Regions from separate parts of the Idiomarina sp. genome, predicted to be linked through region 1. Evidence: predicted binding sites of a transcription regulator. Region 1 holds the regulator's gene; each other region holds the start of a gene.

Region 1 (4,012 bases):
GCAACATGGCAGATCAGCGCCGAGCAAGGTACATTTTACGATGACCAAACGCTGATTCTGGAACGCGGAGTTGAAATCATTTCGCTACAGCCTGATACTGCAATACAAAGGGTAATTACAGAATACCTGGTTATCGATATGGCAGCTGAAAGTATGCGTACCGACTATCCAGTAACGTTATTTGGTCCGCAATTAACTATCCGTGGAGATGGTTTAAAAGCTGACCTATATGCTGAAAAGATGGAGTTAAATCGACATGTTAAGACCGTATTTGAGCCTCGTTAGCGGCCTTGTTGTGCTGTTCAGTAGCGCCGTATTTGCACAGGGCGAAGCGGACTTTTCTAAAGCGATTGAGCTGACAGCCGGCCATGAAGAACTGGATATCAAAAATAATAAGTTGTTGCTAACCGATAACGTAACAGTAACCCAGGGGTCGCTTGTCATAAAAGCCGACCGCCTTGAAGCGCTGCGTAATAACGAGCAGCAAGCAGATACCTTCATTGCCGAAGGAAACCCTGCAACCTATACCCAGCAACTAGAAGACGGCTCAACTATCAGCGCTCAAGCGCAACGTATTACCTACTATCAGGCGCGCGAAGTGCTTGAACTCGTGGGTGATGCGCAAGTATCCCAGGGTGCCAGCCGCTCTAGTGCGCAGATTATTACCTATGACCTCGCCAAACAAACCTTAAGCGCCAGCGGCGAGGGCTCAGAGAACAACCGGGTAACAACCATTTTTACGCCCACCAAAAAGGACGACAACGACGACCAAAACGGGGGCAATCGCTAACTTATGGCTACGCTTTCGGTTCGTCATTTAGCAAAAAGTTACAAACGTCGGCAAGTGGTTAAAGATGTCAGCCTGGAGGTTAGTCAGGGCCAGATCATCGGCTTGTTGGGCCCTAACGGCGCAGGTAAAACGACCACCTTCTATATGATTGTGGGTTTGGTTAATAGTGATAAAGGCCAGATTTATCTGGATGACACTGACCTAACGCTGTTGCCTATGCACGAGCGAGCACGCCGGGGGATTGGCTATTTGCCACAGGAGTCGTCGATATTCCGCAAACTGTCAGTACGCGACAACCTGATGGCCATTTTAGAAACTCGAAAATCGCTAAGCGCGGTTGAGCGTGAAGAAAAAGTTGATGCGCTACTGGAAGAATTCCACATTGGCCATATCGCCAACAGCCTGGGGATGAGCCTGTCCGGAGGCGAGCGTCGCCGGGTAGAAATTGCACGGGCGCTGGCAGCTGATCCCACCTTTATTTTACTGGATGAACCCTTTGCCGGTGTCGACCCGATTTCAGTCTTAGACATCAAAAAAATTATCGAACATTTAAAAAATCGCGGTATTGGCGTGCTAATTACTGATCACAACGTGCGCGAAACACTCTCGGTTTGTGAACACGCTTACATTGTCAGTCACGGCCAGTTGATTGCCAGTGGTGACGCAGACAGTATATTATCAAACCAACAGGTTAAAGATGTTTACCTCGGCGAACAATTTACGCTGTAAGCCTATTCAGTAACGACTGATGCGAGAGCCGGGAGCCTAACGTATGCGACAAAGTCTTCAGCTAAAAATGGGTCAGCAATTAACCATGACCCCACAGTTACAACAAGCAATTCGCTTGTTGCAATTGTCATCGCTTGATTTGCAGCAGGAGATCCAGGAAGCACTCGATAGCAACCCACTGCTGGACGTCGAATCGGATATCTCAGATGGCGGCGCAGATGGTAAGGCACATAACGCGTCATCACGCGACCGTGACGATAGCCAACAAGAAACCTCCGACGTATTAAAAAAAGACCAGTTGCCTGATGACCTGCCGGTCGACAGCAGCTGGGATGATACCTATACCTCGTCCACGCCAGCATCGATGACCAGCGGTAACGGAAAAAGTTTTGAGGGCGAAATGGACGTGTACCAGGGCGAAACCAGCGAAACACTGCAGGATCATTTACTGTGGCAAATGCAGCTGTCGCACTTCAGCGATGAAGACACCGCCATTGCCGAAGCGATCATCGAATCTATTAATGATAATGGTTATCTCACCTCAAGTATCGACGAGCTAGTTGATGCGGTCGGTCTCGATGAGGTTGGCCAGGAAGAAATCTGTATGGTGCTGAAACGCATACAGCATTTTGATCCCGTGGGCGTTGGCGCGCGCGACGTTGCTGAGTGTTTAACTATACAGTTGCAGCAACTAGTAGAAGAAAGCCCGTTAAGAACACAAACGATAGAGCTCGTTCAGCAACACATGGAATTACTCGGCAACCGTGATTACCGCACGATTATGCGCAAAATGCGCCTGTCTGAGGCAGAGCTAAAAGCTTGTATGCAGTTAATCCAACAGTTACATCCTCACCCCGGCGAACAAGTGGCGCAAAAACCGGTGGAGTACGTTATTCCGGATGTGTCTGTGGTAAAAAAACAAGGCCGCTGGGTGGTCGAATTAAATCCTGACAGCGTACCTAAATTAAAGGTTAATGAAGAATACGCGGCGCTTAGCAAAGCGGCCAAATCCGAGGCTGACTGCAACTACATAAAATCGCATACCCAGGAGGCGCGCTGGTTTATTAAAAGTCTGGAAAGTCGCAACGATACCCTACTTAAAGTTGCAAACTGTATCGTGCAGCGCCAGCAAGGCTTTTTCGAGTACGGCGAAGAGGCTATGAAGCCCATGGTTCTTAACGATGTCGCCGAAGCAGTAGAGATGCATGAGAGTACAATTTCGCGGGTGACGACACAGAAGTATTTGCATAGCCCCCGCGGTGTTTTTGAGTTGAAATATTTTTTCTCCAGTCACGTCAACACAGAGGCAGGAGGTGAGTGTTCAAGTACTGCTATTCGTGCTTTAATTAAGAAGTTAGTGGCGGCAGAAAATCGCGCCAAACCATTGAGTGACAGTAAAATTGCTGAACTCATTGCGGAGCAGGGAATCAAAGTGGCAAGGAGGACCATTGCAAAGTATCGGGAGTCGCTTAACATCGCGTCCTCGAGCCAACGCAAGAGTCTGCTTTAAATCGTGTAGCTATAAGAAGGAAGACGTTATGCAAATAAATTTGACCGGTCATCACATTGATATTACTGACGCACTGCGTGACTATGTAGATACTAAGTTCGCTAAGTTAGAGCGACATTTCGACCACATTAACAATGTGCACGTCATCCTTAAGGTTGAGAAAACGGATCAAATCGCCGAAGCGAATTTGCACGTTAACGGCGGCGAAATTTTTGCCGACGCCAAACACGAAGATATGTATGCGGCAATTGATGGCTTAATTGATAAGCTCGATCGCCAGGTTATTAAACACAAAGAGAAACTCAAAAAGCATTAATCATGCAACTGTCTGAACTATTAAGCCCCGACTGCACCAAGTGTGCAGTCGAGGGTGCCAGCAAAAAGCGTTTACTCGAGGCTATTAGCCAAATTGCGGCCCCCAAATTGGTCGGCATTACTCGCCACGATATTTTCGAAAGCTTGTTGAATCGGGAGCGTTTAGGCAGTACCGGAATTGGGCTGGGTATTGCCATTCCTCACGGTCGGCTTGCCAATGCCACACAACCTGTCGCTGTGTTACTGACGTTAGAAAAACCTATCGAATTTGATGCTATCGACAATCAGCCCGTGGATATTATTTTTGCCTTACTGGTGCCTGAATCAGAGCACGAAAATCACCTACAAACGCTTGCCGCGGTTGCCCGCCGTATGAACGATAAAGTCTGTACTCGCGCGCTACGACAAGCCGAATCTGACAAAGATCTCTATGACATCTTTGTTGACGAGAGTAACGACGGATCATGCAGCTAATTATTGTTAGTGGCCGTTCGGGCTCAGGCAAAACTATCGCGCTAAGGGTGCTTGAAGATTTAGGTTACTATTGCGTTGATAATTTGCCGATTGCGCTGCTGCCTACCCTGGTTCATGCCGTAATGGCTCAGTATGACCGTATAGCTATTAGCATTGATGTTCGTAACCTGCCAGAGAATTCAGAAGAACTGTTA
Region 2 (4,012 bases), 1.2 Mb from region 1:
CAATAATAATTACAAATAGAAATTAAGCAACTCAATCCATGAGTTATCGTAATCACTAACGTGTCAGCATAAACTTAAGGTTATAGTCGTCAGCGGACAGGGTTAAAACGGCTCGGTGTTCGTCGATGACATCGATTTGCCAGTCAATATCATGACTATCGACCGTTACTGCGCCGTCCCGCCATTGCGCTGCGATATCAGCATGCAACGACATCATGGCTTCGACTTGTTCAGCGCGTTGCTGCACTTTTAGTTGGGTCGCCAGGCCTAACTGCAATGCATACAAACTGCTGGTTAGCCAGATTGAGAAAATCGCCGCGGCCATCAGTACTTCGATTAACGAAAACCCGCTACTCTTGTTCAAGCTGCGCATAATAGGCCTGCTGCCGGGCAAATTGCTGCTCGTTACGTTGCTTTAACAGCAACCATTGCCGATGTTGTTGCGCTTGTAACGCCTGCGCCTTAAATAATAGTCCCGCCAGCGCCATCGAACTCAATGCTGTCAACGTCACCACCGTCATCAGTACCGCCAAACCTTGCTGCGACGACAAGTCAACGTGCCGCATCTAAAACCACCTCGCGATTAAAGGCATGAAAACTGTTATCTCGTGGTGATTTTGCCATTAAGGCTATCGACAGCGTGGGCAAACCCTGCGATTTAAACAGCTGCAGCGTTAGCGACTTAATCGCAACCGAATGGTAATGACTTAAACTTTGCCAGCCAGTAGTTGGGCAATAAGGAGCCAATGTATGGCGCTGCACTTGTTTATTCTTAACGCGATAGGCTAATTGGCGACCATCATACTGGGGCAGTAAGTAACAACTGCCAGCTAAATTAACTGCGTCGGGGTCAGCATCCACAATATCCTGAGTGAGCTGCTCTAATAACGACTGGGCGGTTAAAAAGGCTTTGGTTGAATCGCTGTGGCCCAATTGCTGCCCCATTTGCCACGCCCAGGTTTGTTGCACCGCCAGGATCACCAGTAGCCCCAGCGATGCGGCGACAATGACTTCTAGCAAGCTTGAACCGCGCTGGCGCGTTAACATGCGCGAAATCCGGGCAATACCATGCCAACGCTCTGACAACGGCGAATTCGGCCCAGGCCACTAATAATAATTTTGCTGCCGTAACCGGCATTTTGAAGTTCGATACTCCCGGCCCGCGCAAAGCCGCTATTACCCTCGAAAACCAGCGGCGAACCTGCACGAAAATTATGCTTAAGGCTCAAGCCATTGGGCAGCTCAGCCGCGATTGAATCAATAGCAATAGTAATTTGCCGGTTCTCAGCCATGGCAAAGGCCTTGCGCTGTTGCAACAACATTAAAATACGCTCGCTCCACACCTGCATTTGCACCCGTTCAGAGCTCTGTTGCAATCCCGGCATACCCGCCGCCAACAAGATCGCCACCACCGCCATCGACACCAACATTTCAAGCAAACTAAAGCCCATTGATTTCCCGTCCAAAACAACCCAGTGTAGATTTCCGACTCAAAACACGAATTGCGATTTGGCGTATAAATTCGTGCGCTATTTCGGCTTCGATGGGCTTTTTCGTCGGGGATACGCTTTGAACCGCCGTCACGCGGCTTCGCCGCTAAGCCGGCGGCTACACACGATCTGTTCGCGTTTCCGGGATGTGCCGTCATTTGAGGTTTTAACGGAATTCGACGTTGAATTCTTTTAAAACTCAGATCGTGACTGCCCCAAGATCTTAATTCATATCATAAGTACCCGCCGGTTTAGCGACCGCAGGGAGCGCACCGGCGGGGCGAAGCCCCCATCCGCCGAGGAATCCGAACTTGGCACACATCTTGAATAGACCAACCCCAGATACAAACTTTTGACGCGAGATACGATGTATGGCGAGTGGAGCAGAACGGCTCAATAGTTTAAAAGGCTTTGCGCAAAGAAATCCCCATTTAATCAAAGGCTTCGGTACGCCGATGGCGGTAATGGCGATTTTGGCGATGGTGGTTTTACCGATTCCGCCAATGATGCTGGATATCCTGTTCTCGTTCTCTATCACCTTGTCGCTCGTGGTTATGCTGGTTGCGGTATATACCCAACGGCCGCTCGATTTCGCCGCATTCCCCACGGTATTGCTGATCGCCACGGTATTACGGCTGTCTCTAAACGTCGCCTCAACCCGTATTGTCCTGCTTGAAGGGCACAACGGCCCGGGCGCTGCCGGTAGCGTTATCGAAGCCTTTGGTAGCGTGGTTATCGGCGGCAACTACACTGTTGGTTTAGTGGTATTCGCCATTCTCGTCATCATCAACTTCGTGGTTATTACCAAGGGTGCGGGTCGTATCTCGGAAGTTACTGCACGCTTTACCCTCGACGCCATGCCGGGTAAGCAAATGGCTATCGATGCCGACTTAAATGCCGGACTCATTAACCAGGAAGAAGCTAAACTGCGCCGTAGCGACGTCACCCGCGAAGCGGACTTTTACGGCTCTATGGATGGTGCCAGTAAATTTGTAAAAGGCGACGCCATCGCCGGTATCCTTATCCTGCTCATTAACATTGTCGGCGGCTTCCTGATTGGTATGCTCCAACACGGGCTGAGTTTCGGCGAAGCTATTGAAGTTTATACCCTGTTGACCATCGGTGACGGCTTGGTTGCACAAATTCCATCGCTGTTACTCTCGGTTGCCACCGCCATTATCATCACCCGCGAAAATGACACCAAAGACATGGGTGATGCGGTGGTGTTTCAGCTTATCGACAACCCCCGTGTATTGGTTATCTCCAGCGCTATTTTATTTGCCTTGGGCGTGATTCCCGGCATGCCGCACTTAGCGTTTTTAAGTATGTCGGCGATTCTGGCCGGCGCTGCCTATTTCAAAATCAAAAAGAGCGAGTCACAAGAAGGGGAGCTGGTCGAGCAGGAAAAACAAGAACAGCAACAACAGCAAACCCAAAAAGAACTTAGCTGGGACGACGTACGTCATGTTGACACATTAGGTCTGGAGGTTGGCTATCGCTTAATTCCGCTAGTGGACAAATCGCAAGGCGGCGAGCTGTTGTCGCGTATTAAGGGCGTGCGTAAAAAACAATCGCAGGAGTTTGGGTTCCTGGTCCCCTCGGTTCATATCCGCGACAACCTTGATTTAGGCCCTAACAGCTACCGCATTACTATGATGGGCGTGACCATGGGTGAAGCCGAAATTCGTCACGACTGGGAACTGGCCATTAATCCGGGTCAGGTATTTGGCGAACTCGAAGGCGAGAAAACCAAAGACCCTGCGTTTGGCTTAGATGCGGTATGGATCCGTCCGGAACAGCGCGAACACGCGCAAACTCTGGGCTATACCGTAGTCGATTCGGCGACTGTGGTAGCGACTCACTTAAGCCAAATTGTTACCAATCACGCATCGCAGCTACTCGGGCACGAAGAAGCTCAGGAATTACTGGATCGCCTGGGGCGCAGCCATCCGAAACTTACCGAAGGCCTTATTCCCGATATGTTGTCGCTGGGTAACTTCGTTAAAGTGCTGCAAAACCTGCTGGACGAGGGCATCGCCATCCGCGATTTACGCACTATTGTGCAGACCTTGGTGGAGTACGCACCGCGGAGTCAAGATCCCGACGTTCTGACCGCAGCCGTACGCATCGCGTTGCGCCGTTTGATTGTGCAGGATATCTCGGAAGGCGCGCCAGAGCTGCCGGTTGTAACGTTAGCGCCAGAGTTGGAACAGATGTTGCATCAGTCTCTGCAAGCCGCCGGTAATGAGGGCAATCAGCAGGGCGCAGGTATCGAACCCGGCCTGGCAGAACGCTTACAAACCTCATTACGCGACGTACATCAGCAACAGGAAATGAACGGAGAACCGTCAGTGTTGCTAACTTCGGGGCTACTGCGCTCGACTATGGCACGTTTTGCCCGTCACGCGACAGATGGCATGAGAGTACTGAGTTATCAGGAAATCCCCGACGATAAACAAATTCGGATAGTCAGCTCCATCGGCGGAAACCAAGCCGTGGGCCAGAATAGTTAGGATGGGAGT
Region 3 (4,012 bases), 990 kb from region 1:
GGTAATTCTCGGCTGCATATTGCATAAAACTGCCCCAGCCACAGCCTATATCCAATACCCGCATGCCGGGCTTTAGGCCGAGCTTTTGGCAGCATAGCTCTAATTTATCCCGCTGCGCGTCATTCAGGTTATCGCTGTGGCGCCAGTAGCCGCAGGTGTAAACCATACGTGGATCCAGCATGTGTTGATAAAGCTGATTACCGATGTCGTAATGGTGCTGGCCTACTTCCCAGGCTCGCTTGCTGTCCTGTAAGTTAAACATACGCGCTTTTAGGGAGTGAAATATCAGCCGCGCCGGATTAACTTCGTGTTGAACCCCCGAACGAAGCAGCCGGTGAAAAAACTGGTCCAGCTTTGCAACGTCCCAAAGCCCTGCCATATAGGATTCTCCCAGGCCTAGATTGCCCCGCGAGAGTGCCTGATCAAAAACGCTTTCATCATGCACCTGCATATCCCAGGGGCGTTCGCCATTGATACGGATATCGGCGCTAGCTAACAGCTCTTCCACATAAGCTCTCGAGGTTGCCATGTGATTCCCTTTTTTGAGAATGTTGTTGTTATGGTTAAAAAATTAGCGCATTCAACAGGAATACGCTAACAGGATGTACAACTTATGACAACGCTCAGCCTTATGGGCGCAATTATGTCGGCAATTATGTCGGCAATTACCGTGGACTTGAGCGAACAAATTCGGGATAGGCTTCAACGCCACAGTCGACGCTGTCAGCACCTTGGTACTCCTGTTCCTTCGAAACACGAATGCCGATAATTTTGTGCAGAATCCACCACACGGCCAGGCTGGTAAAAAACATCCAGGCGAAGATAACCGCGGCTCCGCTGAGTTGCCCGCTAAAGGTTGCTGTGCTGTCACTGAGCGGAACAATCAGCAAACCGAAAATGCCACCAACACCGTGTACCGACAATGCGCCGACAGGGTCGTCAATGCGTAGCTTGTCAAACATTAGAATTGATACCACGACGATTAAGCCCGCAACGAAACCGAAAACGGCCGCGAGTTCAGGGGATGGTGTGGCAGGTTGCGCGGTTATCGCCACTAAACCGGCCAACGCACCATTTAGGATCATGGTAAGGTCGGCTTTTTTGGCTGTTAGTTTGGTCAATAGCAGTGCGCCTAAGGTACCGGCCGCCGCCGCAATATTCGTGTTTACAAAAATCAGCGCAATGGCATCAGCATTACCTGCTCCGCTTAATTGCAACTGTGAGCCGCCATTAAAACCAAACCAGCCAAACCACAAGATAAAGGTGCCTAATGCAGCCAGTGGCATATTGGCACCGGGAAAGGCCTGCGGTTTGCCGTCTTTGTATTTACCGCGGCGTGGGCCCAACACAATAACACCAGCTAGCGCAGCAGCGGCGCCGGCTAAGTGAACAATGCCCGAACCGGCAAAGTCAACGAATCCCCATGCGGATAAAAAGCCTCCGCCCCAACTCCATGCACCCTGCACCGGATAAAGAAAGGCGGCCAGGACGATGCTAAACAGCAAGAAACTGATGAGCTTCATGCGCTCAGCAACCGCACCGGAAACAATAGAAAGAGCGGTTGCCACAAAAACACTTTGAAAGAAAAAGTCCGCGGCGTCAGCATAGGTATCGGAACCGCCCTCGCCGTACATGAGCTGATAGCCGATGAGTAAATAACAGACACAAGCCAGTGCATAGAGGGTGATATTTTTAGTTAAAATCTCAGTGGTATTCTTAGCCCTTACCAGCCCGGCTTCCAACATGGCAAAGCCTGCGGCCATCCACATAACTAAGGCACCGGATATTAACAGGTAAAATGTATCAAGGGCAAAAGCCAGGTTAGTTGATTCCATTATCTGCTCCTTACAGCGCTTGCTGATCAGTTTCGCCGGTGCGAATGCGGGTACAGTGTGTCAGTTCCCAAACAAATACTTTGCCGTCGCCAATGTTGCCGGTATGAGCATGTTCAGCTATCGCCTCGGTTACGCGCTCCTCCATGTCATTAGCGACCGCGATCTCAATGCGGATCTTGGGTAAAAAGTCGATTTGGTATTCGGCTCCGCGGTATAGTTCGGTATGCCCCTTTTGCCGGCCAAATCCACGCGCTTCGGATATTGTCATGCCGGTGCAGCCGATATCGGCCAGTGCGCGACGCACGTCATCGAGTTTAAAAGGTTTAATTAATGCAACGACCATTTTCATTGTTGTCTCCTGGATATGGACTAACGATGACTAGCTTTACAATTGTCGTGCCAAACTATAATGCTTTGAAAAATAATAGATTATTGTGATTTTCTGAATTTACCCGGAACCGAGCTGGTGCATCCTGCGGTGCAGTTGCACCGCAGATGTGCATGGCTTATAACGCAAAGTTAGTTGAACCAATAACAGAGTGACGAGATACTATATTGAATGAACATATCAACGTGAGAGGGTGCCAATGTTAGTAGGTCAGCGCATGAGTGACTTGATTGGGCAAACTGATCTGGTAAAAATTCCGTCGCTATCCAAGCTTACCGGTAGTGATATTTTCTTAAAGTGTGAATTTCAAAATCCGGGCGGGTCGATTAAAGATCGTGCCGCTAAGCAGCTCATCGAAGACGCTTTTGAACGCGGCGAATTGCGTCCGGGTATGACCGTAGTTGAGGGAACGCGGGTAATACAGGTATTGGCTTGGCGCTGGTGGCAAAGTCTTTCGGCTTGAATATGCTAGCTGTTATGCCGAATGACCAATCACCGGAAAAGGAACGCATGATCGCCTTACATGGTGGCGAGCTGATGGCTGTCGACCCGGTGCCGTTTAAAAACGAAAATCATTTTTATCACACAGCTCGCCGTATAGCCGAAGAACGTGACGATTACTGGTGGGCGAATCAGTTTGAAAACACTAGTAATGCACGTGCCCATTACTTGCATACTGGCCCTGAAATCTGGCAACAGATGGAGGGTCGAATCGATACCTTTGTATCGGTTGCAGGTACCGGTGGGACCATCGGCGGCAACTCGATGTTTTTTAAAGAGCAGGATGAAAACGTTGATGTATGGCTGGCTGACCCGGACGGCTCCGGTATATTCGAGTTCTTAAAGTCAGGTGACTATGTATCTGAAGGCGGCTCTATGACCGAAGGAATCGGCATAATGCGGTTAGTCGAAAACTTTAATCAGGCAAAGATTGATCATGCCGTTAATTTGCCGGACCAGGACTTGGTTACCTTGTCACGCTACTTGCGGGAGCAGGATGGCATTGTTGTTGGGCAGTAGTTCAGCATTAAATGTTGCCGCGGCACTGGCTGCAGCGTTGCATAAAGGCAAAGGCCAGCGCATTGTTACCTTTGCCTGTGATCTAGGCGAACGATCAGCGAGTAAGCTGTACAATGAAGCCTATTTAAAAGGCCGTGGTCTTGACCCACAGCCTGAGCCAATCGAACAATTGCTCGAGCGCTATGGCAACTTGGGTGATAAACTCATATCAACACATTGGCGCGGGCAAGCAGCGCGCGGTAAATAAAAGGTGAGGCTAATGCGGCTCAAGTTAGTAGTCGGTGTTTTTTCGTTTTTGTTGGTGGCTGCGCAGAGTGTTGCCGCCAGCACGCAATCGATGGATGCAGCTGCCGAAGTCGGTTCATTAAAGACACTCTCGGTACCTGATTTTGTTGATGTGGCACACCGTGGAGCCTCGGGTTACTTGCCGGAGCATAGTCGTGAGGCTACCGTGATGGCGCATGCGCTGGGTGCCGATTACATTGAACAAGACGTGCAGTTAAGTCGTGATGGCATTCCGGTTGTATTACACGATATTTACCTTGATGCGATTTCGAATGTGGCAGAGGTTTTCCCTGATCGCCATCGTCCCGATGGCCGCTACTACGTTGTTGACTTTACTTTAAACCACTTGCAAAAACTGACCTTGACGGCTCGCCATAACGAGTCGGGTGAGCGTGTTTATCCCGAACGATTCAGTGCATCTGACATAACCTTTAAAATTCAAACGTTAGCAGAGAACCTGAGTCTGATTCAGGAGATGAACCGG

The links. The regulator sigma-54, encoded in region 1, starts transcription at its own class of promoters, with help from an activator protein. The targets are predictions, from matches to a motif close to GTTGGCACGNNNNTNGNNT.
Region 2: the regulator sigma-54 is predicted to act here: its motif matches at 1,801-1,819, upstream of flhA (flagellar biosynthesis protein FlhA).
Region 3: the regulator sigma-54 is predicted to act here: its motif matches at 2,221-2,239, upstream of KZ771_RS08390 (P-II family nitrogen regulator).

What each region holds. Positions count from the first base shown of each region.
Region 1 covers NZ_CP080268.1:2,704,448-2,708,459, reverse strand. Annotated here, with positions in the region: gene lptC (LPS export ABC transporter periplasmic protein LptC) at 1-285, shown strand, start outside; gene lptA (lipopolysaccharide transport periplasmic protein LptA) at 257-790, shown strand; gene lptB (LPS export ABC transporter ATP-binding protein) at 794-1,519, shown strand; gene KZ771_RS13090 (RNA polymerase factor sigma-54) at 1,563-3,029, shown strand; gene hpf (ribosome hibernation promoting factor) at 3,058-3,345, shown strand; gene ptsN (PTS IIA-like nitrogen regulatory protein PtsN) at 3,348-3,818, shown strand; gene rapZ (RNase adapter RapZ) at 3,809-4,012, shown strand, end outside.
Region 2 covers NZ_CP080268.1:1,515,905-1,519,916, reverse strand. Annotated here, with positions in the region: gene KZ771_RS07485 (type II secretion system protein) at 56-373, opposite strand; gene KZ771_RS07480 (Type II secretion pathway-like protein) at 351-566, opposite strand; gene KZ771_RS07475 (hypothetical protein) at 553-1,047, opposite strand; gene KZ771_RS07470 (prepilin-type N-terminal cleavage/methylation domain-containing protein) at 1,041-1,451, opposite strand; gene flhA (flagellar biosynthesis protein FlhA) at 1,862-4,003, shown strand.
Region 3 covers NZ_CP080268.1:1,715,420-1,719,431, reverse strand. Annotated here, with positions in the region: gene KZ771_RS08400 (class I SAM-dependent methyltransferase) at 1-529, opposite strand, end outside; gene amt (ammonium transporter) at 666-1,835, opposite strand; gene KZ771_RS08390 (P-II family nitrogen regulator) at 1,846-2,184, opposite strand; partial or broken gene KZ771_RS08385 (cysteine synthase A) at 2,423-3,490, shown strand; gene glpQ (glycerophosphodiester phosphodiesterase) at 3,503-4,012, shown strand, end outside.